Regions from separate parts of the Rhizobium sp. MHM7A genome, predicted to be linked through region 1. Evidence: predicted binding sites of a transcription regulator. Region 1 holds the regulator's gene; each other region holds the start of a gene.
What was found. Region 1 encodes PhoB, which activates phosphate uptake and scavenging genes when phosphate is short. Its sites were predicted from a motif close to TGTCATNNANCTGTCAT; they were not measured.
Positions count from the first base shown of each region.

Region 2: a site for PhoB is predicted at 1,922-1,938, ahead of FFR93_RS33665 (DUF2794 domain-containing protein). Genes of this name have one in related genera too.
Region 3: a site for PhoB is predicted at 8,895-8,911, ahead of phnF (phosphonate metabolism transcriptional regulator PhnF). Genes of this name have one in related genera too.

Region 1 covers NZ_VCHT01000010.1:57,598-68,243, forward strand. Annotated here, with positions in the region: gene FFR93_RS27010 (regulator) at 1-735, shown strand, start outside; gene ppk2 (polyphosphate kinase 2) at 760-1,641, opposite strand; gene phoR (phosphate regulon sensor histidine kinase PhoR) at 1,885-3,105, shown strand; gene FFR93_RS27025 (substrate-binding domain-containing protein) at 3,610-4,644, shown strand; gene pstC (phosphate ABC transporter permease subunit PstC) at 4,808-6,289, shown strand; gene pstA (phosphate ABC transporter permease PstA) at 6,286-7,605, shown strand; gene pstB (phosphate ABC transporter ATP-binding protein PstB) at 7,621-8,436, shown strand; gene phoU (phosphate signaling complex protein PhoU) at 8,481-9,194, shown strand; gene phoB (phosphate regulon transcriptional regulator PhoB) at 9,354-10,037, shown strand.
Region 2 covers NZ_VCHT01000016.1:98,770-109,415, forward strand. Annotated here, with positions in the region: gene FFR93_RS33655 (Bax inhibitor-1/YccA family protein) at 102-830, shown strand; gene FFR93_RS33660 (GNAT family N-acetyltransferase) at 935-1,492, shown strand; gene FFR93_RS33665 (DUF2794 domain-containing protein) at 1,498-1,899, opposite strand; gene FFR93_RS33670 (thioredoxin family protein) at 2,212-2,952, opposite strand; gene acnA (aconitate hydratase AcnA) at 3,188-5,878, opposite strand; gene ccmA (heme ABC exporter ATP-binding protein CcmA) at 6,140-6,784, shown strand; gene ccmB (heme exporter protein CcmB) at 6,831-7,490, shown strand; gene FFR93_RS33690 (heme ABC transporter permease) at 7,538-8,299, shown strand; gene ccmD (heme exporter protein CcmD) at 8,303-8,470, shown strand; gene FFR93_RS33700 (DsbE family thiol:disulfide interchange protein) at 8,467-9,075, shown strand; gene FFR93_RS33705 (DUF2585 domain-containing protein) at 9,108-9,695, opposite strand; gene FFR93_RS33710 (septation protein A) at 9,692-10,336, opposite strand; gene ftsY (signal recognition particle-docking protein FtsY) at 10,415-10,646, opposite strand, start outside.
Region 3 covers NZ_VCHT01000005.1:256,887-267,532, forward strand. Annotated here, with positions in the region: gene FFR93_RS19500 (extracellular solute-binding protein) at 1-1,759, opposite strand, end outside; gene mepA (penicillin-insensitive murein endopeptidase) at 2,013-3,089, shown strand; gene FFR93_RS19510 (methylglyoxal synthase) at 3,176-3,556, shown strand; gene FFR93_RS19515 (glucokinase) at 3,574-4,599, shown strand; gene FFR93_RS19520 (ABC transporter ATP-binding protein) at 4,745-6,532, shown strand; gene dapB (4-hydroxy-tetrahydrodipicolinate reductase) at 6,548-7,372, shown strand; gene FFR93_RS19530 (2,3-bisphosphoglycerate-dependent phosphoglycerate mutase) at 7,394-8,029, shown strand; gene phnF (phosphonate metabolism transcriptional regulator PhnF) at 8,073-8,810, opposite strand; gene phnG (phosphonate C-P lyase system protein PhnG) at 8,982-9,458, shown strand; gene phnH (phosphonate C-P lyase system protein PhnH) at 9,458-10,066, shown strand; gene FFR93_RS19550 (carbon-phosphorus lyase complex subunit PhnI) at 10,071-10,646, shown strand, end outside.

The DNA.
Region 1 (10,646 bases):
GCAGCCGATATGGATTTTCGTCCGGAGCGGGCGGCAGGCCGTCGCAAGCCCCGCAAGTTCTTTTCGAGGCTTCTCGTCTGGTGCGTCCTGCTGGCCTTCATCGGCATCGGCGCCTGGTGGGCCTATACGTCGGGCCTGCTGCTCACGGCGGCCGAGCGCGACACCAGCGTCGCCAATCCGCCGGCCAGCACCCAGCCGGAGGACTTCACCGGCAACGACGACAGCGGCGGAAATGCGGCCACCAACACCGAGCAGCCAGTGACCATCGATCCTCAAAACAGTTTTTCGGCCGATTGGATTCCGGTGTTCAAGCCCGACGAGGCCGACAAGATCAAATCCGGCCCGCGGGCGCGCACCGAAAGCATCACCGAGAACGATGGCCCCGCCCTGCGCCTGATTTCCGAAAGCGGTGCGGCTGACGGCAATATTTCGGTCAGCGTACCGGCCTCCGTGCTGCAGCAGCTTGCCGGCAAATCCTCGACCATCGCACTGACGCTGCAATCGACCACCGATGAGCCGACGCAGGTTACGGTCGAGTGCAATTTCCAGTCGCTCGGCAACTGCGCCCGCCATCGCTTCAGTGTTACCCGCGAAAAGTCGGATGCGCTGCTGCAGGTGAAGTTCGACCGTTCGCTCGCGCCGAATTCGCCCGGTACCTTGACGATCAACAGCGATCTCGACGGCAAGTCGCGCGGCATCAACCTCTTCGCCATTCGCATCCTGCCAGGGCAGTGACTCGGCTTTACTCGGGGCGGCGGCTTACTTCAGAAAGCCGGGGCCGGAGCCGATGATCTCGTTATCGACTTCGCCGAGCGCCTTCTTGTCCTTGCCATCGTAGTCGATCCTGTTCAGCATGTGGCGGATCAATTCCAGACGCCCCCGCCGCTTGTCATTGGCGCGGATCACCGTCCAGGGCGCGAAATCCGTATGGGTTTCCTTCAGCATCCGGTCGCGCTTGTCGCTGTAGTCGTCCCATTTCGTCAGCGCCGCGATATCCATTGAGGACAGTTTCCAGACCTTCAGCGGATCGTGGCGGCGGTCGTGGAAACGCTTGAGCTGCATCTCGCGACCGATATCGAGATAAAATTTGAAGAAGAAGATGCCCTCATGGGCGATGATCTTTTCGAGCTGCGGCGCCTGCTTGAGAAAGTCCTCATATTGTTGCGGAGTGCAGAAACCCATGACGGGCTCGACGCCAGCGCGGTTGTACCACGAGCGGTCGAACAGCACGAATTCGCCTGCGGTCGGGAACTGCGCGACATAACGCTGGAAATACCATTGTCCCTGTTCGCGCTCTGTCGGTTTGGTCAAGGCTACGACCCGCGCAAGACGTGGGTTCATATTCTCGGAAGAGGCCGAGATTGCACCGCCCTTGCCGGCCGCATCGCGTCCCTCGAACAGCGCCATCACCCGCTTGCCGGTCGCCTGCAGCCAGAATTGCACCTTGACGAGTTCCACCTGCAGCTTTTCCAGCTGCTCCGAATAATCCTCTTCCTTGAGCTTTTTCTTGTAGGGAAATTCGCCGGATTCAAGCGCGTGTTCCTCGACCCAGTCAGGCAGAACGGGATCGTCGACATCGAAGATGCGTTTCGTTCCCCGGATATTCAGCTCCACCGCCCTGTTTTTCACGTCCTCGTCCATATGCTCCTCCTGCGGTCGATCGTTTCCTTGTAGCAGGCGAACATATTTGCCATTGGAAATCAAATCTTTCGCCTTCGTCAGGTCATTTCTCGCGGTTTTCGGCTGCTGCTTTTGCCACCGGAACATGCCAGCCGAAAACTTCTGTCATGAATTGCCGCTATCAGGCAGAGTTCAATATAAAGAAAAACGAATCGACGCCGCGAGGCCCACTTGCAAGACGAGATCCCTTGGAGAAAGAGCCTGCTGGCGCGCATCCGGCGTGACCGGCCGGTGCTGCTTGCGGCCATCCTCAGCGCGCTTGCCGCTCTTGCCGCCGGGATGAACAAGTGGGTCGTGCTCGTCCTCCTGCTCGTCATGATCTTCACCGCGCTGTTCAATGAGGCGCCCGTCCTTACGGCCGAGCCCGTCGAGCCGGTGGAGACGGAGCCGGAAGCGCCGCCGAGCCGCCTGCCCGAGGTTTCCGCTACGCTTGCCGGCCTCGATATTCCCGTCATGGTGCTGTCGGACGACGCTTCCGTGCTCTTCCAGAACCGTGCCGCCGAAAAGGCTTTCGGCGAGGTGGCACTTGGCGCCCACATATCGGCCCGGCTTCGCTCGCCCGGCGTGCTCGACATGGTGCGCGAAACCATCGCCACCAATGCGCCGAACCAGATCGAGCACTCTGAGCGGCTGCCGTCCGAGCGTGTCTATATCGTCCGAAGCGCACCTGTCGAATTCCAGGCCGAGGGGCAGCATGAGCGGTTTTTCATCCTGTCCTTCCGCGATATATCGGAGGTCCGCCGCATCGACCGTATGCGATCGGACTTCGTCGCCAACGCCAGCCATGAGCTGCGCACGCCGCTTGCCTCATTGCGCGGCTTCATCGAGACAATCCAGGGCCCGGCGAAGAACGATCAGAAGGCCCAGGCGCAGTTTCTGGGCATCATGTTCGATCAGACCACCCGCATGAGCAGGTTGGTCGATGACCTGCTGTCGCTCTCCCGCCTAGAGCTGAAATCGCACATCGCGCCGGATGAGAAGGTCGATCTGGTGCCGCTGCTCGGCCATGTCCGCGACTCGCTCGTACCGCTCGCCAAGGATGTCGGCGTCGACATTAACCTGCATCTGCCCGACGGCAAGGTCGAGGTGCTGGGAGACCGCGACGAACTTGTCCAGGTCTTCGAGAACCTGATGGAGAATGCCTGCAAATATGGCCAGGAAGGCAAGATCGTCGATGTCTGGCTGAAGAACGACGCCGGTCAGCCCGTGGAGGTCAGCATAATAGACAAGGGGCCGGGCATCCCGGCCGAGCACGTGCCGCGTCTGACCGAACGCTTCTATCGCGTCAGCATCGAGGACAGCCGCTCGAAGAAGGGCACCGGCCTCGGCCTTGCCATCGTCAAACATATCCTGACCCGCCACCGCGCCCGGCTGATCGTGAAGTCCGAAGTCGGCAAGGGCACCGATTTCACGGTGCGCTTCTGAGGCGGGGATGGATGTTAAGGCGGCGAGGGTTCTTTCCGGGGCAGCGATGGCGTGCCATGTGATTTGCCCCTCACCCTAACCCTCTCCCCGTTCTGACGGGGAGAGGGGACGTGCCCCGCGAGAGGCTCGCGGTGGACGGACAGGGTGCGGCATATCCCATTCGCCCCGTTTATGGGGAGAAGGTGCCGGCAGGCGGATGAGGGGCAGATCACACGTCACGACTTCAATGAAGCCACGCGCGCTACAACCGACCACCCATCTTTGCACGTTTCTGCAACGTGAGGTGGGCTGGTGATCGAACGTCGCTGTCTTTTGGAAGAAATCGGACAGCATCACTGAAAATTTAGGTGTGATATCAAAAACATAACCTGTCATAAATGTTTCACCGATTTGACATAAAAGGACGGTGCTTACAGCGCTAAGAGAGTCCCGCCGATGAAAAAAGGCAATGCGAGGGCCTCTCTACAGGCCGCATCACACAAGCCCAATGCCCGGGAGATTCAAATGAACACCTTCAAGCTCACCGTTGCCGCGCTCGCTGCAACTGCTGCTTTCGCTGGCACAGCCGTCGCCCGTGACCAGATTCAGGTTGCCGGTTCGTCCACCGTCCTGCCTTACGCAAAGATCGTTGCCGAGTCCTTCGGCGAGACCTTCACCAACTTCAAGACGCCAATCGTCGAATCCGGCGGCTCCAGCGCCGGCCTCAAGGAATTCTGCAAGGGCGTCGGCGAAAACACCATCGACATCGCTAACTCATCTCGCGCTATTAAGAAAAGCGAGATCGAAGCCTGCAAGGCAGCCGGCGTGACGGATATCCAGGAAGTCAAGATCGGTTATGACGGCATCGTTTTCGCGACCGATGCCGGCAACCCCGATGTCGCTTACGTTCCGGCCGACATCTACAAGGCCCTCGCCGCCCAGGTCGTCGTCGACGGCAAGCTCGTCGCAAACCCCTACAAGAAGTGGTCGGAAGTCAACCCGAAGCTTCCGGCTGTTGATATCGCCGCTTATATCCCGGGCGAAAAGCACGGGACTCGCGAAGTCTTCGAGGAAAAGGTCTTGGCAGCTGGCTGCGAAGCATCGGGCGCTGCAGAAGTCATCAAAGCCGCCGTTTCGGACAAGGCCGCTCAGGGCAAGGCCTGCATCGCAGTCCGTAAGGACGGCGCTGCAGTCGACATCGACGGTGACTACACCGAAACGCTGTCTCGCATCGCTGCCAACAAGACCGCGGTCGGAGTATTTGGCCTTTCCTTCTACGAAAACAATGCCGACAAGCTGAAGGTCGCCACCGTGAACGGTATCGTTCCGTCCACCGAAACGATCGCCAACGGCACCTATCCGGTTTCCCGCCCGCTGTTCTTCTACGTCAAGAAGGCACATCTCGGCGCTGTTCCGGGCCTGAAGGAATACGTCAACTTCTTCGTATCCGACCAGATGATCGGCCCTGACGGCCCGCTCGCCGAATACGGCCTCGTTGCCGCTCCGGATGCCGAGCGCGAAGCGATCCGCAAGGACGTCGAAGCTGGTAAGGCCATGTAATGACTTTGCCGGCGCGGTGCTTCAAGCCCGCGCCGGCATTGCTTTATGCCCCTGCGTGCCGGCTTTTTCGCTGCAGGGTTTTCCTTCTCCAATGATTGGAAGCTGAAGGCAGGCTGATGCAGCCGCCGGGCTTATTGGGGCTTCGGGCCTGGGGACGTAACGAATGAGCACATCCGTCATACTTTTGTGCCTTGTGGTGATCGGCGCCGCCGCCTATCTGGTGGCGCGCAGCCGTGCCGCAGCACTTGCCGGAGGCAGGTCCTCCGCATTGCATTCACGGCCGGCCTATTACGGCGCCTATGCCGCGATCTGGGCTGTTCTTCCTGCCCTCATCGTCCTCTGCGTCTGGCTCTCCGTCAGCCCTGGAATTGTCCAGTCCTCGGTTCGCGACGCCTTCCCTGCCGACGTCAAGGCGCAGGCCTCGGTCGAGCAGGATCTGAGCTACTCGATGGTAGCGACGGTTGCGCGCGGGCTGACGATGCTCACTCCCGACGAGGTAGCGGCAGTGTCCACCGACCCGGCGGCGCTGCAGGCCAAGCTCAGCGAAAAGGGCGTGCCGCTCGCCGGCCAGCCGCAGCCTTACATGGTCGAAGCCGCAAAGACGCTCAATTCGATGAGCATGACGAGCCGGCTTGCCATGACAGCGGTGGTCTTCGCTCTCGCCGTTGCCGGCGCTTTCTATGCGCTGCGCGCCATCGCGCCCCGTTTCCGCGCCCGCAACCGCGTCGAGCGCGTCATGCTATGGGGGCTGCTGCTGGCCTCGTCGATCGCCATCCTGACGACGGTGGGCATCGTGCTGTCCATGCTGTCCGAAGCCGCGCGCTTCTTTGCGGTCGTTCCCGCCAACGAATTCTTCTTCGGTACCGTCTGGGATCCGCGCTTTGCCGGCGCTGGCAGCTCGTCCTTCGGCCAGTTCGGCCTGATCCCGCTCTTGCTGGGCACGCTTTATATCGGCCTTGTCGCCATGCTCGTTGCCGTGCCGGTCGGCCTTTTCGCCGCCATCTATATGGCCGAATATGCCTCGCCGAAGCTGCGGGGCATCGCCAAGCCGCTTCTCGAAGTGCTCGCCGGCATTCCGACGATCGTCTACGGCTTCTTCGCCCTCGTCACCGTCGGCCCGTTCCTGCGCGATTTCTCCGCTCAGATCAGCGGCCTGCTCTCCGGCAATTATGCGAGTTTCATCCAGGCGCAGAGCGTGCTGACAGCCGGTATCGTCATGGGCATCATGCTGATCCCCTACGTTTCCTCGCTGTCGGACGACATCATCACCGCCGTGCCGCGGGCCCTGCGTGACGGTTCGCTCGGTCTCGGCGCCACGCGCTCCGAAACCATCAAGAAGGTTGTCCTGCCGGCGGCTCTCCCCGGTATCGTCGGGGCGTTGCTGATGACCGCCTCGCGCGCCATCGGCGAAACCATGATCGTCGTGCTGGCCGCCGGTGTCGCCGCCCGCATCCAGATCAATCCCTTCGAGCCGATGACGACGGTGACCGTGAAGATCGTCAACCAGCTCACCGGCGACCTTGAGTTCACCTCGCCGCAGACACTGGTTGCCTTCGCCCTTGGCATCACGCTGTTCTGCATCACGCTTTGCCTCAACATCTATGCGCTCTACATCGTGCGCAAATATCGGGAGCAGTACGAATGACGAATATTGTTTCTCCCGTCGCCGGAACCATTTCCAAGGCGCCGCCGCGCCGCGATATCGGCATCAAACGCCGCTATGCCGCCGAGCGCCGGTTCCAGGCCTATGGCATCGCCGCCATCGCTTTCGGCCTCATCTTCCTCTTCATCCTGCTGTGGACGGTGATCGGCAAGGGCTACACGGCCTTCCAGCAGACGTCGATCACCCTGCCGATCGAATTCGCCGAGAAGACGATCGACCCGAACAACAAGCGCGCGACCGACCCTTCGGTGCTGATCGCCGCCAACTATCCGGTTCTGCTGCGCGATGCGATCGTCAAGCAGCTGAACATCAATGCATCCAGCCGTCCCGATGTGCGTGAGGCCACGGCCATGCTTTCCAAGGGCGCGCCGATCCAGCTGCGTGACATGGTGGTCGCCGATCCTTCGATCATCGGCAAGACCGTCAACGTCACGCTGCTCGCTGATGCTAATATCGACAGCGCCAACAAGGGCCAGATCGACCTTTCGGTCGAGGAGAAGAACCGCAAGGTCAGCGACAAGCAGGTCGGCTGGATGAACGAGCTGAAGGCGAGCGGTGCGCTGACCAAGGAGTTCAACACCGGTCTCTTCGTCAATGGCAACTCCAGCCGCCCGGAGGCTGCCGGCCTCGGCGTCGCCCTCATCGGCTCGCTGTATCTGATGCTGATCGTGCTGGTTCTGTCTCTGCCGATCGGCGTGGCAGCCTCGATCTACCTCGAGGAGTTTGCGCCGAAGAACAAGCTGACGGACCTGATCGAGGTCAACATCAACAACCTCGCCGCGGTTCCGTCGATCGTCTATGGTCTGCTCGGCCTCTCCGTCTTCATCAACTTCATCGGTCTGCCGCGCTCGGCTTCACTGGTCGGCGGCCTGGTGCTGACGCTGATGACCCTGCCGACGATCATCATCGCCACCCGCGCCGCACTGCGCGCCGTGCCGCCCTCGATCCGCGCTGCAGCCCTGGGCCTCGGCGCTTCGAAGATGCAGATGGTGTTCCACCATGTCCTGCCGCTTGCCATGCCCGGCATCCTCACCGGCACGATCATCGGTCTGGCGCACGCGCTCGGTGAAACCGCGCCGCTGCTGTTGATCGGCATGGTCGCTTTCGTCGCCAATGCACCGACCACGCCGCTCGATCCCTCGACGGCGCTGCCCGTGCAGGTCTATATGTGGGCGAACGAGGCGGAACGCGCCTTCGTGGAGCGTACTTCGGGTGCCATCATCGTCCTGCTCCTGTTCCTGGTTGCCATGAACATGGGTGCCATTCTCTTGCGTCGTCGCTTCGAGCGCCGCTGGTAAACGGAGTTAAACATCATGAACATGTTGACGGAAGCTGCAGTTGAAAAGGCGCTGGATCAGAAGATGAGCAACGTCCCGTATAAGATGATCGGACAGGATGTCTCCGTATACTACGGCGAGAAGCGCGCGCTTTTCGATGTCAACCTGAACATCCGCGAAAACACCGTAACCGCCCTGATCGGTCCTTCCGGCTGCGGCAAGTCGACCTTCCTGCGAAGCCTCAACCGCATGAACGACACGATCGAGGGTTGCCGCGTCACCGGCAAGATCACGCTGGACGGCGACGACGTCTATGATCCGGATATCGACGTCGTCGAACTTCGCGCCCGCGTCGGCATGGTTTTCCAGAAGCCGAACCCGTTCCCGAAGTCGATCTACGAAAACGTCTCCTACGGCCCGCGCATCCATGGTCTCGCAAAGTCGAAGGCCGATCTCGACCAGATCGTCGAGACCAGCCTGCAGCGCGCCGGCCTCTGGAACGAGGTCAAGGACCGCGTGCACGAGTCCGGCACCGGCCTCTCGGGCGGCCAGCAGCAGCGCTTGTGCATCGCCCGCGCCGTTGCCGTCAGCCCGGAAGTCATCCTGATGGATGAGCCCTGCTCGGCGCTTGACCCGATCGCCACCGCCAAGGTCGAGGAACTGATCCACGAGCTGCGCGAGAATTACACGATCGTCATCGTCACCCACTCCATGCAGCAGGCCGCGCGCGTTTCGCAGCGCACCGCCATGTTCCACCTCGGCAACCTCGTCGAGGAGAACGACACCGACAAGATGTTCACCAATCCGGACGATCCACGTACCCAGGACTACATCATGGGTCGCTTCGGCTGATTGCGGCGATCCGAAGCCTTCCCGTTATTCGAGGACAAAGCCCAATGGCATCGACACATATTTATTCTGCCTATGATGATGATCTGAAGTTCCTGTCCAGGCGGATTTCCGAAATGGGCGGCCTGGCCGAACAGATGGTCGCGGAATCCGTCCGGGCGCTGGTCAACGGCGACACGGCGCTGGCGCAGAAGGTCATCTCCGACGATGTGATCCTTGATCACACCGAGCGCGAAATCGGCGACAAGGCGATCGTCACCATCGCCCGCCGCCAGCCGATGGCCGCAGACCTGCGCGAAATCATGGGTTCGATCCGCATCGCCGCCGATCTCGAACGCGTCGGCGACCTCGGCAAGAACACAGCCAAGCGCGTCATCGCCGTGCAGAGCACCGGCGTTCCCCGCAAGCTCGCCCGCGGTCTCGAGCACCTGTCCGAGCTGGCGCTGGTCCAGCTCAAGGAAGTGCTCGACGTCTATACGACGCGCGCCGCCGACAAGGCGACCGCCATCCGCGAACGCGATAACGAGATCGACGCGATGTACACGTCGCTGTTCCGCGAGCTGCTGACCTACATGATGGAAGATCCGCGCAACATCACGAGCTGCACGCATCTGCTCTTCTGCGCCAAGAACATCGAGCGCATCGGCGACCACGCCACCAACATCGCCGAGACTATCTACTACATGGCAACGGGCGCCCAGCCGGAAGGCGATCGCCCCAAGGATGACAGCGCCAACACTGTCGGCGCCGCGACGGAATAATCGTCACGAACCAGCGGACCGGGCCAGCCGCCCGGACCAACCACTTGCGTGCGCGCCCGTTCGGGGCGCGCAAAGAGGTCGCAGCCAATTTCTGAAGATGCGCAGGACGCCTGCTTAATCGCCCCGGTTTAAGGCTTTTGCGCGAGGAGACGGACACGCATGATCCCGAGAGTCGCAGTTGTTGAAGACGAGGAAGCCCTGAGCGTACTTCTTCGCTATAACCTGGAAGCGGAAGGCTTCGAGGTCGATACCATCCTGCGCGGCGACGAGGCCGAAATCAGGCTTCAGGAGCGCACGCCCGACCTTCTGATCCTCGACTGGATGCTGCCCGGCGTCTCCGGCATCGAACTCTGCCGGCGCCTGCGCATGCGGCCGGAAACCGAGCGGCTGCCGATCATCATGCTGACGGCGCGCGGCGAGGAGAGCGAGCGCGTGCGCGGGCTGTCCACCGGCGCCGACGATTACGTCGTGAAGCCGTTCTCGACCCCCGAACTCGTCGCCCGCGTCAAGGCGATGCTGCGCCGTGCCCGCCCTGAAGTGCTGTCGTCGGTGCTGAAATGCGGCGATATCGAGCTCGATCGCGAAACCCATCGCGTCCACCGCAAGAGCCGCGAGGTCCGCCTCGGACCGACCGAATTCCGCCTGCTGGAATTCCTGATGTCGTCGCCAGGCCGGGTCTTTTCCCGCTCGCAGCTGCTCGACGGCGTCTGGGGCCACGACATCTATGTCGACGAACGCACCGTCGACGTCCATGTCGGCCGCCTGCGCAAGGCGCTGAATTTCTCCAACATGCAGGACGTCATCCGCACCGTCCGCGGCGCCGGTTACTCGATGGAGGCCTGAGGTTGAGGAGAGTGCATGTGGCCGGCGCTCCCGCCCGTGCAGCGGTTCCCAGGCCCTTCATCGCACCGGCGCTGGGTATGAGCCAGCACGGCCTCACCTCGGTCATCCAGGCACCACCTCTCCTCCGTCATCCCAGGGCTTGACCCTGGGATCCATGCGGCTGGCGCTGCGGGAGGAACGATGGCATTCAGCTGCAGGGAAGTTATCGAAGCCGAGTGCCTGTTGTGGATCCCAGGGTCAAGCCCTGAGATGACGGAGTGTGGGTTGGCGTTCTAGCCTAACGCCCGCTGATGCAGCTTGTGAAGCGGCGCTTTTGCCGCAAATTCATCGCGCCTGCGAGGGCTGTGCGTCTCGGCGCCACCTCTCCATCGCGCCTGCAGAGCCAACCTGTCCAGGCACCATCTCCCCTCCGTCATCCCAGGGCTTGACCCTGGGATCCATGCGGCTGGCACTGTGAGAAGCGCGATAGCATCGAACTGCAGGGAAACAATTGAAGTGGTGTGCTTGGTTGTGGATCCCAGGGTCAAGCCCTGGGATGACGGAAAGTGTGGTCGGCTTTGCTGCCAAACACAAAGGTCGCTTCCCCACTCCGATCATAAAAAACGGGCC
Region 2 (10,646 bases), on a different contig from region 1:
GTGAAGGCCTCATATTGTCTGCAGGCATGCTGGAGCTCCGCAGCGGCGCCCGGGTCGAAAACCCGACACCGTATCTCCATCGGAGCTTGTAAGAGGAAACTATGGCTGATCTTCGTAACTATCAAAGCCGCGTCCAGACCGGCGAGATGATTGATCAAGGCCTGCGCGCATATATGCTCAAGGTCTACAACCTGATGGCGCTGGGCCTGGCGATCACGGGCGTGGCCGCATATCTTGGGTTCAACTTCGCGGTCCAGGACGGCCAGCTCACCCAATTCGGCGTGCTTCTGTTCCAGTCGCCCTTGCGCTGGGTCGTGATTCTTGCGCCTCTTGCGGCTGTCTTCTTCCTGAGCTTCCGCATTCACCGGATGAGCGTGGCCGCCGCGCAGACCACCTTCTGGGTCTATGCCGCGCTGGTGGGTCTGTCCCTGTCATCGATCTTTCTGGTCTACACCCAGTCAAGCATCACGCAGACCTTCTTTGTGACCGCCGCCTCCTTTGGCGCGCTGTCGCTTTACGGCTACACGACGAAGCGTGACCTGTCGGCGATAGGCTCGTTCCTGATCATGGGCCTGTTCGGTCTGATCATCGCGTCGCTCGTCAACATCTTCCTGGCTTCGTCCGCGCTGCAGTTCGCGATCTCGGTAATCGGCGTGCTGATCTTCGCAGGCCTCACCGCCTACGACACGCAGCGGATCAAGGAACTCTACTACGAAGCTGATGACGTCGCTGTTGCCGGCCGCAAGGCGATCATGGGTGCGCTGACACTCTATCTCGACTTCATCAACCTCTTCATGTTCCTGCTGCAGTTCATGGGCAACCGTAAATAAGCAGGTCTATCACGATCGAAAAAGGCGGCTCCGGGCCGCCTTTTTTATTGCGCTGGCTTCAGCGGAGTGGTTTGAAAGACCTCCCTCGATGGATTTGTTGCCGAATGTCCTTCCTGTTGCGCGATGCCTCCGAAGCCGATATCTCCGCTATTGCCGGTATTTATCGCGAAGCCGTCCTAAATGGCGTTGCGAGCTACGAGATTGCACCGCCGTCCGAAGCCGAGATGGCCCAGCGTTTCTCCGCGATCGTCAGCCAGCACTATCCCTATATCGCCGCCGTAAATGGAGACGGGATACTGCTCGGCTACGCCTATGCCTCGGCTTTTCGCACGCGCCCCGCCTATCGCTGGCTGGTGGAGGATTCGATCTATCTGGCGCCTGAAGCCCGCGGCCGAGGTATCGGCAAGGCCCTCCTTACCGAACTGATCGAACGCTGCACCGTGCTCGGCTTTCGACAGATGGCTGCCGTCATCGGCGGCGCCAGCCCCGCCTCGATCGCGCTTCATCGCGGAGCCGGCTTTGAGGAGGTCGGTCTGATGAGGGGCACCGGATATAAACACGGGCGCTGGCTGGACACGATGTTCATGCAGCGCGCCCTCGGCGAGGGCATGACGACCAATCCGGATGCGGCCGCCTATCCCGGCACATTATTTGCGGGTTGATAAGCCTACTTGTCGACGAGCTTCAGGGCCTTGTCGAACACCTTCAACACCTGGTTCAACTCGTGACCGCGCTTCAGGATCATGCCGTTGATATTAATCACGGAATAGGCGCCCTGCTTGGCGGCAAGCTTCGGGTTCTTCTCGATCCGAAAGAGCGGCATCTCGCCGGAGCGCTTGAAGACTGAAAAAACCGCCCTGTCCCTCAGATGATCGATGGCGTAATCGCGCCATTCTCCCTCGCCGACCATACGGCCGTAGATCCAGAGGATTGCATCCAGCTCGCGCCGGTGGAAGGTCACCGGAAGCGGGTCCTTGCTTTGTTTGTATTCCCTGAGATCGACGACGACCGAGGAACCATTGTCGACGGAGCGGCTTTCGCCGTGTCGCAAATCCGGCTGATCTGTCATCAGGTCTCCAAGGCCTCCGCTTGTGACAGGAGAGTGACAGTTTGCCCGAGCCGCCGCAAATTGCAAGAGCGCGGCCTGTCACTTTAGGCCGCACTGCGGCGCCATGCAGGCGGGTACGATGGCCTGGGGAGAAAGGACGCTTTCTCCGCACTGCCGCATTTCAGTCAAAACAGCGCCTCATTTGCGGGGGATTTATGCATCCCGGTTTGGCGCCAGCGCGCCAAAGGGCCCGGCGGAGCGTATCGACCTTAACCCCAGCCCCGAATACGCTCGGCCGGGCCGCCCGGCATTCCACCCGTAAACGGGTGAAAGTCAGATGTTTTTTCCCGCCATCACCACGGTCGCACCGAGGATCGCCGCCGGGTCGCCGTCCGCCGTCGCTGTCTGCAGCAGGATAGCGCAACCTTCGAGCTGCGGACGCTGCAGGACGCTCGCCGGCAGCGTCAGACTGGTCGCCTTGCCGTCCCACATCCCAACGGTTTCGACATTGGTGACGCTGTGCAGATAGGAGATCTTCTTTCCGCTATTTTCGCCCTTTTCGACGTTGATCGTCTTTTCCTTGTCGAAATAGACCATAACGACATTGGCCTTGCCCTGTCCGGCGCCGATCTTGATCTCCAACTCGTCGCCGCGCATCGCCGCGCTGATCGGAACGGTCAGACCGTTGCCTTCGCTGCTGTAGCTGTCGATCCGGCTGTTGATGCCGTTCAGATCGGCGCCGGCCAGATGGCCGCGTCCGTTGACGATGACCTGCGGCGTATAAACGTTGCTGCGGCCCATCGTCCTGGCATAGCCGTACTGCCGCTCGGTATTTTCCTTGGAGCTCAGCGTATCGGCCCAGCCGAGGTAATTCCAGTAGTCGATGTGGTAGGCGAGGGCGATGACATCGCCCTGGTTCACCAGTTTCCGGAAGGCGGCATCAGCGGGAGGACAGGAGGAGCAACCCTGTGACGTGAAAAGTTCGACAACGCCTCTGCGCTTGCCGTCTTCGGCATGCAACGAGCCTGCAAGAGCAACACCGGCGATCAGCGGAATCAAGAAACGGGGGGACATTCACCTGCACCTCTTTTTCAGCGCCGACGGCGTTTGGAACCGAAGGCTCTGAGATATGAACGTACGAATAATCCTTCCGGCTCCAAACGAAAAATCACGAACGGGTGAGACCGCAACCCGGCCGGAACGCGCCTGAGACAAATCATCGTGAGCCTCCGGAAAAGACTGTCGCCGCAAAGAAAAAGCCGCCGGAAACTGCTTCCCGGCGGCCATTATCAGTCAGGTCTCTTAAAAATCAGGCAGCGAGATCGCGCAGAACCGTCTGCAGAATGCCGCCATTGTTGAGGTAGATCACCTCGTCGAGCGTATCAACGCGCGACAGCAGCGGAACTTCCTTCACGGAGCCGTCGCTATAGCTGATCTTGGCGATCTTCCTCTCGCGTGGCTTGATCTTATCAAGCCCCTCGATTGTGACGAGCTCGTCGCCCTTGAGGCCGAGACTCTGCCAGGTCGTGCCCTCCTCGAAGACGAAGGGGATGACGCCCATGCCGACCAGGTTCGAACGATGGATGCGCTCGAAGGACTGGGCGATCACGGCCTTGACGCCGAGCAGGTTGGTGCCCTTGGCAGCCCAGTCGCGCGAAGAGCCATTGCCATATTCGACACCGGCGAAGATGACGAGCGGCACGCCTTCGGCCTTGTACTGCATGGCGGCGTCGTAGATCGAGGTCTCTTCCTTCGACGGATAGTGGATGGTGTAGCCGCCTTCCTTGCCGTTCGGGCCAAGCATGTGGTTGCGGATGCGGATATTGGCAAAGGTGCCGCGCATCATCACTTCATGGTTGCCGCGCCGCGTGCCGTATTGGTTGAAGTCGGCAACGGCGACGTCATGGCCGATGAGATAGGCGCCGGCCGGCGATGCCGCCTTGATCGAACCGGCCGGAGAAATGTGGTCGGTGGTGATCTTGTCGCCGAACAGGCCGAGGACGCGAGCGCCCTTGATGTCTGAGACGCCGGTGCCCTTCTTGCCCATGCCGACGAAATAGGGCGGGTTCTGGACATAGGTCGAGTTGTCGTCCCAGGCATAGGTCTGGCCCGGCGGAACCTGAACGGCCTGCCAGTTGACGTCACCCTTGAAGACATCGGCATATTTGGTTTCGTAGAGTTCGCGTGTCACGTACTTCTGGATGAACTGCTGCACCTCGTGCGAAGTCGGCCAGATATCCTTGAGATAGACCGGGTTGCCGTTCTGGTCTTCGCCGATCGGCTCCTTGGTCAGGTCCTTCTGAACCGTGCCAGCGAGAGCGTAGGCGACGACGAGCGGCGGCGAAGCGAGGTAGTTCGCCTGGACATCAGGCGAAATACGGCCCTCGAAGTTACGGTTGCCGGACAGCACGCCGGATACGATCAGGCCCTTGTCGTTGATCGTCTTGGAAATCGGCGCCGGCAACGGACCGGAATTGCCGATGCAGGTGGTGCAGCCGAAGCCGACGAGGTTGAAGCCGAGTTTGTCGAGGTCGGCCTGCAGGCCGGATTTGGCAAGATATTCGCCGACGACCTGCGATCCGGGCGCGAGCGAGGTCTTGACCCACGGCTTGGTCTTCAGGCCCTTGGCGACGGCGTTGCGGGCGAGAAGGCCGGCAGCGATCAGCACCGACGGGTTGGAGGTGTTGGTGCAGGAGGTGATGGCGGCAATCGCAACGTCACCATGGCCGAGATCGAAATCGGTGCCCTCGACAGCGTAGCGGTTGTTGAGCTGCCCCGGCTTCTTGTAGTCGGCTTCCATCGACGTCGCGAAACCTGAAGCGATGTTTTCGAGCGCGATGCGGCCTTCCGGACGCTTCGGGCCGGCCATCGACGGTACGACGTCGCCGAGGTCGAGTTCCAGTGTGTCAGTGAAGACGAGATCCGAACCATCGCCTTCGCGCCACATGCCCTGGGCCTTTGAATAGGCTTCGACAAGGGCGATCCGGTCATGCGTGCGGCCGGACATGGTGAGGTAGTTGATGGTTTCGCCATCGACCGGGAAGAAGCCGCAGGTCGCGCCGTATTCCGGCCCCATATTGCCGATCGTCGCACGGTCGGCGAGCGGCATGTTGTCCATGCCTGGACCGAAGAACTCGACGAACTTCGAGACGACGCCCTTCTTGCGCAGCATCTGCACGACGGTCAAAACGAGGTCAGTTGCCGTGACACCTTCCTTGAGCTTACCGGTAAGCTTGAAGCCGATGACTTCCGGCAGCAGCATCGAAACCGGCTGGCCGAGCATCGCGGCTTCAGCCTCGATACCGCCCACGCCCCAGCCGAGAACGCCGAGACCGTTGATCATCGTCGTGTGGCTGTCCGTGCCGACGCAGGTGTCGGGATAGGCGATGGTCTCGCCGTCCTCTTCCTTGGTCCAGACGGTCTGGCCGAGATATTCGAGATTGACCTGGTGACAGATGCCGGTGCCCGGAGGAACGACCCGGAAATTCTTGAACGCCTGCTGGCCCCATTTCAGGAAGCGGTAGCGTTCGCCGTTGCGCTGATATTCCAGCTCGACGTTCTTGGCGAAGGCCTGCGGCGTGCCGAATTCGTCGACGATGACCGAGTGGTCGATGACGAGATCGACGGGAACGAGCGGGTTGATCTTCTCGGGATCGCCGCCCAGCGACACCATCGCGTCGCGCATCGCGGCAAGGTCGACGACGGCGGGAACGCCGGTGAAGTCCTGCATCAGCACGCGCGCCGGGCGATAGGCGATTTCATTTTCGACCGCACCCTTGTTGTTCAGCCACTCCGCGACGGCGAGGATGTGCTCCTTGGTGACCGACTGGCCGTCTTCGAAGCGCAGCAGGTTTTCGAGCAGCACCTTCATCGAATAGGGAAGCTTCGATACGCCGGCCAGACCGTTTGCCTCAGCCTTGGGCAGGCTGTAATAGACATAGTCCTTCCCGTTCACGGAAAGCGTGGAACGACAATTGAAACTGTCAAGAGATTTAGACACGAGAGACCCCGTTCTGATAGCCAACACAGTCGTGCGAACGCCTATGCACTTAATGCACATCAGGATGCGGGTGCGGCCATTTCCGCTGTCCGCACGTGGAGGAGACGCTCCAAGTTCGGCGCAAGGATGAAATTCACGCCGACCGCTGGCGTGGTTGCCGGTCTTATAGATAATTTCCTAAAAACTTGCCATACCCGAGCACTGCCAAAACCAGACATTTTTTGAGCCTTCCGAAAGCCGCAACGAAGAAAGAACCGACGCATGCAACTCACCGCCGAAAATCTGGCTGCAAGACGCGGTGAGGATCTCATTTTCGTAAACGTTTCCTTCCACTTGACGGCAGGAGAAACGCTTGTCCTGACTGGCAAAAATGGATCGGGAAAATCCACTTTGCTGCGCGTTGCCGCCGGTCTTCTCAAGCCCGAAAAAGGGACTGTCATCTTCCGCGATGAAGAGAGCCCGCAAGGCCGGCATCCCGGCGAGGTCAGCCACTACCTCGGCCACCGAAATGCGATGAAGGATGAGCTCACGGTTGCGGAGAATTTGGAATTCTGGCAGTCCTTCCTTGGCCATCCTGCCGCCGCCGTCCTCCCTCTCGAAGACGCCGCCGAAGCAGTCGGCCTCTCGGGAATCACCCACGTTCCCTTCGGTTATCTCTCCGCCGGCCAGCAGCGTCGCTTCGCCTTCGCCAAGCTGCTCGTCGCCCACCGCCCCGTCTGGATCCTCGATGAACCCACGGCGGCATTGGACGCCAGCGCCGACCGGCTGTTTGCAGGATTGATCGAAACCCATCTTGCCAAGGGTGGAATCGTGCTCGCGGCGACGCATCAGCCTCTGGGATTGAAGAATGTGCATGAGATGAAGATGACGGGCTTTGCTGGCATGGATCAGAGGGTATGGGGATGATGCTTGTCGATGCCCCGTCCTGCGTACCTGCAGAGAGCCGCCCCGCATGACCGCCCTCTTCCTCCGCGACCTCAAACTCTCGATCCGCGCCGGCGGCGGCGCACTGATCGGCGTGCTGTTCTTCCTGACCGTCGTCGCCGTCATCCCCTTCGGCGTCGGGCCGGATCTCAAGCTGCTTTCACGCATCGGCCCCGCCATCGTCTGGATCGGCGCGTTGCTCGCCGCCCTTCTCGGTCTCGACCGCCTGTTCCAGGCCGAGCGTGATGACGGATCGCTCGATCTGATGCTGATGCAGGAAACGCCGCTCGTGCTCACCGTGCTGGTCAAATGCTTCGCCCACTGGACCGCCACCAGCCTGCCGCTGGTCATCGCCTCGCCGCTGCTCGGCCTCTTCATGAACATGAACGAGACGTCGATCGGCGCCACCATGCTGACGCTCTTCGTCGGATCGCCCGCGATCACCTTCATCGGCGCCGTCGGCGCTGCCGTCGCCGTCGCCCTGCCCCGCGGCGGCTTGCTGGTCTCGATCCTCGTGCTGCCGCTGACCATCCCCGTGCTGATCTTCGGCGTCAGCGCCACCTATGCCGCAGTCGAGGAGCCGGCGCCATTCCTGCCGCCCTTCCTCATATTGATCGCACTGACGCTCTTCTTCGCGGTCATCGGTCCGGCCGCCGCCGCCTTGGCGCTGCGAAACACGTCGGATTGAATGCCATTCGATTGCGGGAATGGCCGGATCAAGGTAAGGAAGCGGGCATGAGCCAAACCAGCCTTGCCATCAGCAAAATCAGCGATCTCGCCAACCCGACGCGGTTTCTGGCGCTGGCGGCCCGAGTCGTTCCCTGGATGGCCGGCATCACCGCCGTCTGTTTTGCGATCGGCCTTTATCTGAGCTTCGCCACCGAAGGCGATTACCAGCAGGGCGAGACGGTACGCATCATGTATATCCATGTGCCCTCGGCCTGGCTTTCGATGATGTGCTACACGATCATGAGCGTCTCGGCGATCGGTACGCTCGTCTGGCGCCACCCGTTGGCCGACGTCTCCGCCAAGGCAGCTGCTCCGCTCGGTGCAGCCTTTACGCTGCTCGCGCTCGTCACCGGTTCGCTCTGGGGCAAACCGATGTGGGGCACCTGGTGGGTCTGGGATGCGAGGCTCACCTCCGTCTTCATTCTCTTCCTGATGTACCTTGGCCTCATTGCGTTGAGCCGCGCCATCGATGACCCATCCAGAGCGGCGCGCGTCTCCGCCGTGCTCATCCTGGTCGGCTTCGTCAACATCCCGATCATAAAGTTCTCGGTCGACTGGTGGAACACGCTGCACCAGCCGGCAAGCGTGATGCGCCTCGACGGCCCTGCGATCGATCCGGAATTTCTGCGCCCGCTCCTCGTCATGGCCATCGCCTTCACGCTGCTCTTCTTCACGCTGCACATCATGGCAATGAGAAACGAGATCTGGCGCCGCCGCGTCGCCGCCCAGCGCCGTCTCGCCGCCCGCATGGCCAGCCGGGAGGAATAGGCCTTGACCCACGCCTTCTATGTCTATGCATCCTATGGCGCCGCCGCATTGGTGACGACCGCCATCATCCTGTGGACCTGGGCCGACGGCAGGGCGTGCCGCCGCGAGCTTGCAGCGCTCGAGGCCGCCGGTATCCGCCGCCGCTCGGCGCGGCCGAAGGACGGCGAATGACCGAGACACCCGAAACCAGAACTGCCAAGCCGCGCGGATTTGGCCGCTACGCGCTGGCGCTTCTGCCGCTGATCGTATTCGGCGGCATTGCCGCGACGGCTGCGAAGATGCTCTACGATCAGGATTTCCATGGCAAGAACATCGCCGAAATTCCTTCCGCCCTGATCGGCACCAAGGCGCCGTCGCTGAACCTTCCACCGCTCGAAGGCGCCAACCTGCCCCCGCTGACCGACGCCGCGATCGTCGGCAAGCTGACCCTCGTGAACGTCTTCGCCTCCTGGTGCATCCCCTGCCGTGACGAGCACCCTATCCTGAAGGAACTCGCGAAAGACGGCCGGCTGAACATCGTCGCCATCAATTACAAGGACAAGAACGAGAACGCGCTGCGCTTCCTTGGCGAACTCGGCAATCCCTATAAGGCGATCGGCGTCGATCCGAACGGCAAGGCGGCGATCGATTGGGGCGTCTACGGCATTCCGGAAAGCTATCTGGTCGGCCCCGACGGCACCATCCTATACAAGCGGGTCGGTCCCTTCGACGATATCAGCCTGAAGGAAGGGCTGTTTCCGGCGATGGAAAAGGCGCTGGGCAAGCAGGCGTCGTAGTTTTTTTGGAGAGCGGCTCCCGCAAACCGGAATTAACCCCCACCCTGCCATACCCTGATAGCCTCGACGGGCCAGATCAGCATCAGCACATTGAGCGTCAGGTTGTCGCGTATCACATAGCCGGTGAAAACCTCGAAGAAGATGGCGATCGCCACCGTCAGCGCGACCGGCGCGCGCCAGGCGAAGAAGAAGCCGAGGCACATGAAGACGGTGTCCATCGCCGAATTCAGGATGCTGTCGCCGTAATAATCGAGCGCGATCGTCGCCGTGCGGTAGCGGTCGATGATAAGAGGCGAATTTTCCAACAGTTCCCAGGCGGATTCGATGAACAGCGCCAGCAGCAGCCTTGCCGCAAGCGGCTTGCCGCGCAGGACCAGGTGAGCGAGCCCGTAGAACAGGAAGCCGTGGATGATGTGCGACGGCGTGTACCAGTCAGACAGATGCTGCGAATTGCCGCTGGTATTGACCCCGCCCTCCCACAGCTTGACATAGCCGCAGGCGCAGATCGGTACGCGGCCGATCAGATATTCGGCGACGACCTGGGCGACCAGGACCGCGAGGCAGGCGACGAACCAGAAGGTCTGATGTCTTGCTCGATATTCGGCGTCTGCTGCGCTCACGTCTCGCCGTCCGTTTCCAGATTGACGCTATGTTTCAGCACCAGCGGCATCTGCGCCAGCGTGAAGATGATGGTGATCGGCATCGTGCCCCAGACCTTGAAGGCGACCCAGGTATCGTTTGAAAAATTGCGCCAGACGACTTCGTTCAGCACGGCCAGAAACAGGAAGAAGACGCCCCAGCGGATGGTAAGCTTGCGCCACCCCGCGGCATCGAGCTGGAAGGCCGCATTGAATACATAGCCGAGCAGCGACCGGCCGAAGGCAAGCCCGCCGAGGAGCGCCACTCCGAAGAGCGTATTGACGATGGTCGGCTTCATCTTGATGAACGTCTCATTCTGCAGCCAGATCGACAGCGAGCCGAAGATGACCACGACGATGCCAGAGACAAAGGGCATGATCGGCAAATGGCCGAGCACGATCTTCGATACGGTCAGCGAAATGACCGTCGCCGCCATGAAAAGAGCGGTCGCGACGAACAGAGGACCGCCCAGCTCCGAAAGAGCAGGAAATCTCTCCACCAGCCACTGACCGCGAAGATTGGCAAAGAAGAAAATCATCAGCGGCCCGAGTTCCAGCGCCAGTTTCAGCATCGGATGATGGCGGTCGGCCGCGCTCGGGGTGATATCGCTTTCGGTAGTCATGCGCTCTTCAAACCTGCTATTGCTGAAAACCTGTTTCCCGACCGTCCCTTGCAGGCTTTCGGCGGCATATCTGTGGCATCATTGGGGAAGCCCGGCAATGGCGTGAGCAAAATCCTCGGCCTCGAACGGCTCCAAATCGTCCACACCCTCGCCGACGCCGATGAAATAGACCGGCAGCTTGTGCTTGGCAGAGATCGCGACGAGAATGCCGCCGCGCGCAGTGCCGTCGAGCTTGGTCATGATCAGCCCGTTGACGCCGGCGACATTGCGGAAGATCTCAACCTGGCTCAGCGCATTCTGTCCCGTCGTG
Region 3 (10,646 bases), on a different contig from region 1:
TCGTGTTCCAATAGACGATGTTCTGGGTACCGCGGTAGAACAGCGGGATGACGTAGTGGTTTGCAAGCAGGACCCTGTCCATCGCCTTGATCGCCGCGACCTGTTCATCGCGGTTCGGCGCGAAGATGATCATGCGGATGAGTTCGTCGATTGCCGGATTGGCGATTCCGGCATAATTCTGGGAGCCTTGCTGGTTCACCGAGCCGGATCCCCAATAGTCGGCCTGCTCGTTGCCGGGGTTCATCGACTGCGCCCAGACATTCCAGATCATATCGTAGTCGAAGCTGCGTTCGCGGTTGACAGCTTGCGATGCATCAACTGTCCGCACGCGCGCATCTATGCCGATTTTCTTGAGATTGTTGGCATAAGGCACCGCCCAGCGCTCCAACATGGGGCTCGACAACAGTATCTCAAAGCTCATCGGCTGGCCGGTCTTGGTACTGACCATGCGATTGCTCTTGATCTCCCAGCCAGCCTCTTTCAGCAGTGCAATCGCCTTGCGAAGGTTGTCGCGGCTTTTCTGCGGGTCACCGCCGACGGGATTGGTGTACGGTGTCGTGAAGACCTCGGGCGGAACCCTGTCCTTCATGCCCTCCAGTATTTCCAGTTCACGACCCTGCGGCAGGCCCGAAGAGGCAAGCTCGGTGTTCCAAAAATAGCTGTCGATGCGCTTGTAGCTGTTGAACGCAACCGTGCGGTTCAGCTCCTCGAAATCGAAACCGTAGTTCAGCGCTTCGCGAACCCGCTCGTCTTTGAAGAGATCACGGCGCATATTGGGCACGAGAGCCTGCATGATTCCGGTGGAGCGCAACGGGTTTGCAACCTCTTCCTTCTTGACGCGTCCTTCCTTCACCGCGGGGAAATCATATCCCGTCGCCCAGCGGGCAGCTGTGGTTTCCTGCCAAAAGTCGCTGTTGCCGGCGCGAAAGGCTTCAAACTCGACGTCCCGATCACCGAAATAGGTGTAGATGACGTTGCGGAAATTGTTCTGGCCGACATTCACATTGAGATCCTTGCCCCAATAGTCGTCACGCAGTTCATAACGGATTGTCGCTCCGGGCGAGAAGGACGCAATCTTATAAGGTCCGGACCCCATTACGGGCTCGAGCGTCGTCTTTGAAATATCGCGGGGCTTGCCGTCCGGTCCCTGGCCCTCCCACCAATGTTTCGGTACGACAACCAACTGGCCGAGAATATTCGGGAGCTCGCGGTTGTTCTTCTCGTCGAAAGTGAAGGTGATGTCACGATCGCCGGTTTTTTCGGCCTTTACCACGTGCCGATAATAGTTCGCGGTGACGGGATTGAGCTCCTTGGTCTTATCCAGGCTGAAGATGACATCCTCGGGCGTGACCGGTTGCCCGTCCGCCCATTTTGCCTCCGCGCGCAGGCGAAAGGTCGCACTCGAGACATCGGCGGGGAAAGACAGTCCTTCGGCAAGCAGGCCGTATGAGACAAGCAGCTCGTCATCGGCCGGTTTCATCAGCGTGTCGTAAACGAGCGCCAAGCCAACTGCCGCCTGGCCCTTGGCAAGCACCGGATTGAAGGTGTCGAAGGCCCCACTAGCGGAAAGGCGCAAATCTCCGCCCTTGGGAGCGTTGGGATTGACGTAATCGAAATGAGCAAAGCCAGGTTTATATTTCATCTCGCTGATGACCGAGCTCCCGATCTGAAACGGCTGCTCTTCACCTATTGCCGCGAAAGGCGTCAAAGCACCCGCAAGTGACAGAAACAGACCGATTTTCGACCAAAAAGCCGCCATTCCCACTTCCCCTGAATATTGATGGATTCGACAATACGAGAAATAGGGGCGAAAAACAGGAAAGAGTTTGGTTTTTGCCGGGCTCGCGAATTTTTGAACCGGCCCGTACCTGACAAAGGGCAGCTTCGGCGGCGCTGCGGCGATCCGCCACCGGCTCCTCCTGCGCCCGTCCGTCAAATCATCGATTCACCAAAATCGCTTTTCACGATAGATTCGAACGCAAATCACTTCGGCATCGACTTAAGGGAACAGCATGGCTCTCGGCTTCGCCCAGGCTTTCAGAACATTCGGCAGACTAACGCTTGCCGGCGCGATCGGCGCAGGCCTCGCCGCCGGCGACGTCGGCGCACAGCAGAAGACGCCAAGCCCAGGCAGCGCCAAGGCTCTATTTGCAGGCGCCAGCCTGCCGACGCAGGGGCCGGCGCAGCCGATCGGCTTCTATGCAAAGGGCTGCATGACCGGCGCGGTGGCGCTGCCGACCGACGGGCCGACCTGGCAGGCGATGCGGCTTTCACGCAACCGCCGCTGGGGCAACCCGGCGATGATCGCGCTCTTGGAACGGTTTTCGCAGGACGCGGTCAAATATGCCGGCTGGCCTGGCATTCTCGTCGGCGATATCGCGCAGCCGCGCGGCGGACCGATGCTCAATGGCCATTCCTCGCACCAGATCGGCCTAGACGCGGATATCTGGTTCACCCCGATGCCGGCGCGCCGCATGACGCCCCAGGAGCGCGAGGACCTGCCATTCACCAGCATGCTGCAGAAGGACAAGTTCCTCACGGTCAACCCGAGGGTATGGACGGAATCGCGCGCGCGGCTCTTGATGCTGGCGGCGAGCTATCCCGAAGTGGAGCGCATCTTCGTCAATCCGGCGATCAAGAAGAAAATGTGCGATACCTGGGCCGGCGACCGAACCAACCTTGGCAAGCTCCGGCCGATATACGGGCATGACTCGCATTTCCACATTCGCATCAAATGCCCGCCCGGTGCTGCCGGATGCACGCCGCAGGCTCCCGTCGCCGCAGGGGACGGCTGCGACAAGTCGCTCGCCTATTGGTTCACGCCGGCGCCCTGGGCGCCACCGAAACCACCCAAGCCCGGCGCCAAGCCGCCGAAGCCGCCGCGTGAGATGATGGTCTCCGATCTGCCGAAGGCCTGCGCCGCGGTTCTCGATGCCGCTTCCGTCGCTTCGATGCAAGCCGCCACCTATGGCGGGCCCTCCGCCGCAAGCGCGTTCGCCGCCGCTCCGGCGGCCGCGTCGGCTGACGATAGCGATGACGCATTGCCGGATGTCGGCCCGGTCCCGAACGACAAGCCGGCGCTCCAATGAAGTGGCGGACGCTCTGTCTTTCAAATCGCAAATTCTTGGTATAAAGCGATCAAATCGATTGAATTGTTGGGGCGGAGATTCACTTCATGGCCGGCAGCAAATGCCTTGCGCTGATCGCGCATGACCAGAAGAAGGACGACATGGCGGCATTCGCCCGCGCCAATCAGGACCTTCTCTCGCGCTGGAAGATCGTCGCGACGGGCACGACCGGCGGCCGGGTGCTTGACGCCGCTCCCGATCTCGACGTCACCAGGCTCAAAAGCGGTCCGCTCGGTGGCGATCAGCAGATCGGCGCGCTGATTTCGACCGGTGAGGTCGACGCCCTGATCTTCTTCGTCGACCCGCTGACCCCGATGCCGCATGATGTCGACGTGAAGGCACTGATGCGGTTGGCGATCGTCTACGACATTCCGATGGCGCTCAACCACGCGACCGCTATAAAGCTCCTTCCCACACTCGAAGCCTGATCAGCACGGAACCGGCCATGCCAAAACCGAACCACAGCACCGCTCCGCTGCCTTTCCCGATCCTGATCGGCGATATCGGCGGCACTAATGCCCGCTTCTCCATCCTGACCGACGCCTATGCCGAGCCGAAGCAGTTTCCAAATGTGCGCACTGCGGATTTTTCCACGATCGACGAAGCGATCCAGAGGGGCGTGCTCGACAAGACGGCGGTGCAGCCGCGTTCGGCCATCCTCGCCGTCGCCGGTCCGATCAACGACGACGAGATTCCTCTGACAAATTGCGATTGGGTAATCCGGCCTAAGACGATGATCGGCGGCCTCGGCATAGAGGATGTGCTCGTCGTCAACGATTTCGAGGCGCAGGCGCTGGCAATCGCCGCCCTATCCGATGAGAACCGTGAGCGCATCGGCAATGCCACGGGCGACATGATCGCCTCGCGCGTCGTTCTCGGACCCGGCACCGGCCTCGGCGTCGGCGGGCTCGTACATGCCCAGCAGAGCTGGATCCCGGTTCCCGGCGAAGGCGGTCATGTCGATCTCGGGCCGCGCAGCAAGCGCGATTATGAAATCTTTCCGCATATCGAGACGATCGAAGGCCGCGTTTCGGCCGAACAGATCCTCTGCGGGCGCGGCCTCGTCAATCTCTATAACGCCATCTGCGTCGTCGACGGCATCCAGCCGACGATGAAGGATCCCGCCGACATCACCTCGCATGCGCTTGCCGGCAGCGACAAGGCGGCCGTTGAGACCGTCTCGCTGTTTGCCACCTATCTCGGCCGCGTGGCGGGCGACATGGCGATGGTGTTCATGGCGCGCGGCGGCGTCTATCTCTCCGGCGGCATCTCACAAAAGATCCTCCCGGCGCTGAAGAAGCCGGAATTCCGCATCGCCTTCGAAGACAAGGCGCCGCATACAGCGCTGCTTCGCACCATTCCCACCTATGTGGTGACGCATCCGTTGGCAGCCCTTGCCGGGCTTTCCGCCTATGCCCGAATGCCGGCGAATTTCGGCGTATCGACGGAAGGCCGCCGCTGGCGGCGTTGACCCCGCGCTCAAGGCAGGCAGAGCGTGCTGGCCCGCCCAGTCGGACGCGCGGCGCTCTAGCCAAACCAATCCTAACTCTTTATAGAGCCGCCAAAAGCGCGTGCCGCCTCCATGGCGCGCCGGCACAGGACAGGAAAGCTCATTTTTGGAAGCCGCAGAAAGCAGAAAGCAGAGCGTCAACAGCGATACCGTGACCGGCATCCTGAAGCGCATCATCGCTGAAAACGGCCGCGACCATCTCTGGGGTTATGTCTTTGCGATCGCCTGCCTCGTGGTTGTGGCGCTTTCGACGGCGTTCACCGCATGGATCATGCGGGCGATCATCGACGAGGCCTTCGCCAACCGCCGCGCCGACGTCGTCTGGATCATCTGTCTTTCGATCTTCGTGGCCTTCGTGTTGCGCGGTTTTGCCAGCTACGGCCAGGCCGTGGCGCTTTCCAAGGTCGGCAACAATATCGTCGCCCGATATCAGCGCCGCCTCTATGCGCATCTGATGACGCTTTCTGTCGGCTTTTTCAGTGAGGCACGGTCGGCCCATATCGCCGCGCAGGTGAGCCAGAACGTCAGCGGCATTCGTGACGTGCTCAACCTGACGATCACCTCGACGGTGCGCGACCTCCTGACCTTCGTTTCGCTGATCGGCGTGATGGTCCTTCAGGACCCGCTGCTCAGCCTCGCCGTGTTCATCATGGCCCCGCCGCTGCTCTATGCGCTGCGTTATGTTTCCAAACGTCTTCGCTCGGCAACCCGCGAGGCCGTGCATCTGAACAGCCACGTGCTGGGGGCCATGCAGGAGACGATCCAGGGTATTGCCATCGTCAAAGCCTTCACGATGGAAGAGGAGCTGGAGAACAAGGTCAACAAGCTCATCACGGCCGCAGAAAACCGGGCGAATCGGATAGCCCGGCTGTCCGAGCGCACCTCACCGCTGACAGAAAGCTTCGCGGGCTTTGCCGTCGCCAGCGTGCTCGCCTATGCCGCCTATCGCTCGATCTATTACAATGTGGCACCGGGCGCCTTCTTCTCCTTCGTAACGGCGCTGCTGCTTGCCTATGACCCGGCCCGGCGCCTCGCCCGCCTGCAGGTGCAGATGGAGCGCGCCGTCGTCAATGCGCGGATGATCTACGAATTGCTCGACATGGAGCCGCGCCAGCGCGACCTGCCGGATGCGCGACCGCTGACAGTGACGCAGGCCAGGATCGAATTCCGCAACGTTTCCTTCGCCTATGGCAATGAGAGCGTGCTGAACGGCGTCAGCTTCGTCGCCGAGGGCGGCGCCACAACGGCGCTCGTCGGCCCCTCGGGTGCGGGCAAATCCACTGTCATCAGCCTCATACCGCGTTTCTACGATCCGCGCGAAGGCGAAATCCTGATCGATGGACAGGATATCGCCCATATCACCAAAAAGTCGCTGCGCCAGCAGCTCGCCTATGTCTCACAGCAGCCCTACCTGTTCGAGGGCACGATCCGCGACAATATCCGCTACGGCCGGCCGGATGCGACCGATGCCGAGGTGGAGGATGCCGCCCGGCTCGCCTACGCGCATGATTTCATCTCAGCTCAGCCGCTGGGCTACGATACGCCTGTCGGTGAAAACGGCGTGACGCTTTCAGGCGGCCAGCGCCAGCGTCTGTCAATCGCGCGCGCTTTGGTGCGCAATGCTCCGATCCTGCTCCTCGACGAAGCGACGTCGGCCCTCGACACCGAATCCGAGGCCGCGGTGCAGAAGGCGCTCGACGAGGCGATGACGGGGCGCACCGTCGTCGTCATTGCCCACCGGCTGTCGACCGTGGTGCGCGCCGACAAGATCGTCGTCATGCAGCAGGGCCGGGTCGTCGAGGAAGGCAATCACGAGGCGCTTGCGAAGGTCAGCGACGGTCTTTACGCTCGCCTCAACAACCTGCAGAGGCCTTCGGCCTCCGATTCAAACTAACTTGGTGAGACGGACATGAGCGATGCTGCGATGAAACTAGTGGTGGTTGGCGCGGCGGGACGCATGGGACAGACGCTGATCCGGCTCGTCCATTCGATCGACGGCGTGACATTGCACGCTGCCGTCGAGCGTGTCGGCTCGCCCTTCGTCGGCAAGGATGCTGGCGAGATGGCGGGCCTCGGCCCGACCGGAGTCATGATCGGCGACGACCCGCTCCAGGCATTCCTCCATGCCGAAGGCGTGCTCGACTTCACCTCGCCTGCCGCAAGCGTGGAATTCGCCGGCCTCGCCGCGCAGGCCCGTATCGTTCATGTCGTCGGCACGACGGGCTGCTCGACCGAGGACAACGCGAAGATCGCCGCCGCGGCACGCCATGCCCGCATAGTCAAGTCGGGCAATATGAGCCTTGGCGTCAATCTGCTCAGCGTCCTGGTCGAACAGGCGGCGCGGGCGCTCGATCCTATTGATTGGGACATCGAGATCCTGGAAATGCATCACAAGCACAAAGTCGACGCCCCTTCCGGCACTGCACTTCTTTTCGGCGAAGCGGCGGCCAGGGGCCGCAATGTCGATCTCGCCTCGAAATCGGTCAGGGTGCGCGATGGACATACCGGCGCCCGGGAGGCGGGTACGATCGGTTTTGCGACGCTGCGCGGCGGCTCCGTCATCGGCGAGCATTCCGTGCTTTTCGCCGGCGAAGGCGAAATCGTCAGCCTGTCGCACAGTGCGGCCGACCGTTCGATCTTCGCACGCGGTGCCATCAAGGCGGCGCTCTGGGCGCGCGACAAGAAGCCGGGGCTCTATTCCATGCTCGACGTGCTCGGGCTTTCTTCCCAATAAAGATATTACGGAGGCATATTCATGAGCGGTACCCTCGTCCTCGTTCGCCACGGCCAGAGCGACTGGAACTTGAAGAATCTCTTCACCGGCTGGAAGGATCCCGATCTGACCGAGCTCGGCATCCAGGAAGCCAATGCGGGCGGCGCCGCACTTGCCGAATACGGGATCAAATTCGACATCGCCTATACCTCGGCTCTAGTGCGCGCGCAGCACACGCTGAAGCTCATTCTCGACAAGGTCGGTCAACCTGACCTCGAGACGATCCGCGACCAGGCGCTGAACGAGCGTGACTACGGCGACCTCTCGGGCCTCAACAAGGATGATGCGCGCGCCAAATGGGGCGAGGAACAGGTGCATATCTGGCGCCGTTCCTATGACGTGCCGCCGCCCGGTGGCGAGAGCCTGCGCGACACCGGCGCGCGCGTCTGGCCTTACTACCTCACGGATATCCTGCCGCGCGTGCTGCGCGGCGAGAAGGTGCTGGTTGCCGCGCATGGCAATTCGCTGCGTTCGCTCGTCATGGTGCTCGACAAGCTCAGCAAAGAAGGCGTGCTTGCCCTCAACCTCGCGACCGGCGTTCCCATGGTCTACAAGCTGAATGCGGATTCCACCGTCGCTTCCAAGGAAGTGCTGGGCGATATGTCCGGCGCGCATTGAATTCAAGTAGGCGTGCCACCGGAGCCGGTCGGCACGCCAAGCCTCAATTCTCGATGGTGAACTGCACCCGATCAGCCGCAAACCGGCTAATGGAATATTGCACCGGCACGCCATCAAGATCGGTGTTCATCGCCTTGGCGATCAGAAGGATCGCGCCAGGGGTGAGCTCCAGGTCAGCCAGATCGGCAGTAGCAGCATGCGCCGCCGTTACCTCGGTTGTCGCCCGGACGTAGTCCACCAGCCCGAGTTCGGCGAAAGCCTTGGTGATCGATTCGTGCTTTCGGTAGGCCTCGCCGATCCCGGCGAAACGTTCGGCGTGAAACCAGCTCGTCGCCCTTGAAACCGGCCGCTTGTCGGCCTCGCGCAGCGTTTCAAGCCGGATCACCTCTGCTCCCGGCTTCAGGCCAAGCCAGCGAGCGACCTCGGCGCTCGCCTCCTCCTTTGCCTCCTCGAGCAGAAGTCCTCGCATCTCGCGCGCCTGATCGCCGATACCGGCGGTAAAGCGGGTGCGCCGCGTGATCGGGAAGTTGAAGCGCTCCTTGCGCTCGATCAGCGTGCCGCGACCTTGCACCGCACGCACGATGCCTTCCTGCGCCAGCGCCGCCAGAGCGCTGCGCACCGTATGCCGGTTGACGCCGAACTGCAGCGCCAGCCCGGTTTCTGGCGGCACCATTCCAGTTTCGTCATAGGCGCCGGCGCTGATCGCCTCGCGTATCCGGTCGGCAATCTGACGCCAAAGCGCCACACCCGTTTGCCTTTGCACCTGCTTCAATCCCGCCATTCCACCCTGCCACTTCATTCCCACTGCTTGGATCAAAGCGTTACAGAGTCGCCTGCGCAGCGAAAAGATGCGTTACGCCTGAGATGTCACACCCTTGTCACGACTTCGATCTAAGCCTAGAAATATCTTGTATAGTTGTCTATATCAATAGACATTTCCGGGAAGATGGCGATGATATCAGCGGAGAATAGGGACGCTGCGTCACAGAGGGTGTCGGCGCGCAAACGCGCCGCCGATCTGCTGGCGCGCGCAAAACGGAGCGAACTCTCGGCGGTCTGGGATGCGTTGCCGGAAAAGCCTCAGGTGCAGCCGGTGCGCGGACCCGAAACCGGCCTGGTGATGGTGCGCGGGCGCATCGGTGGCGGCGGAGCCGCCTTCAATCTTGGGGAAGTGACGGTGACGCGTGCTTCGGTCCGGCTCGACTCCGGATCGGTCGGGCATGCGCAGGCGCTCGGCACCGACCGGGAAAAGGCCCGTCTTGCGGCGATGTTCGACGCGCTCTGGCAGCAGGAGGCGACCAGGGATTTTGTGGAACAGGCCCTGCTTCTGCCGATCGAGGAACGGATAGCCGCTGCCGAACGCCGTAGGGCGGATGAGACGGCGGCAACCCGCGTCGACTTTTTCACTATGGTGCGGGGTGACGACTGATGGGTCTGAAGATAGAAGCCCTGACCGGCGGCTTTGCCGCCCCGGTGTTCCACTCCCAGAGCGTTTTCAAGATGCTGATGGACGGCATGGCCCGTCCCGGCACGATCCAGACCGTTGAGCCCGATATCGCTCCGCCCGGGCCGTTCGGCATCGCCGCCGGCGCGATCGCGCTGACACTTTGCGACCATGACACGCCGGTCTGGCTTTCGCAGGGATTGGCCAAATCGGCTGTGCCGGAATGGCTCGGCTTCCACACTGGCGCTCCGCTGACGAGCGAAAAGGCCGAGGCGCGCTTCGCTTTCACGGAAGCCGGTACCGCGCTTTCCTCCTTCGGCGTCTTTGCATCGGGCACGCAGGAATATCCCGACCGTTCGACGACCATTATCATCGAACTCGCCGAGCTGGAGGGCGGGCGCAGATTGGCACTGATCGGCCCCGGCATCCAGAGCGAGACTGAGATCGCGCCCAGGGGGCTGCCCGAGACCTTTCTGCCGCTTTGGACGGACAATCGTGCGCTCTTTCCGCGCGGCATCGACATCGTGCTGACATCGGGCAAACGCTTCCTCTGTCTGCCGCGCACCACCAAGATCACAGCAACGGAGATCTGAGCTCATGTATGTTGCCGTCAAGGGTGGCGAGGCCGCCATTGCCAATGCCCACCGCCTGCTTGCCGACCGCCGCCGCGGCGACCGTTCTCTGCCGGCGATCGGCATCGACCAGATCGTGGCGCAGTTGGGCCTCGCCGTTGACCGCGTGATGGCGGAGGCCTCGCTTTTCGACCGCACGCTTGCAGCGCTCGCCATCCGCCAATCGCGCGGCGATATGATCGAGGCGATCTTCCTGCTGCGCGCCTACCGCACGACTCTGCCGCGCTTCGGCTATTCAAGGCCGCTCGACACGGCTGATATGACGATCGAACGGCGCATCTCGGCGACCTACAAGGATCTGCCGGGCGGCCAGCTTCTTGGGCCTACCTTCGATTATACCCATCGGCTGCTCGATCCCTCGCTGCTTCAGGACGAAGCGGTCGAGGCGCCTGCCCAGCGTACGGCGGAGACCGGCCGCGTCATGCGCGTGTCCGAAATTCTCGGCGAGGAAGGCCTGATCGAGGCAGACGGCGACATGCCGCAAGATCACGAGATCGGCGACCTGACCCGCGAGCCGATGGAATTCCCGATGACCCGCGAC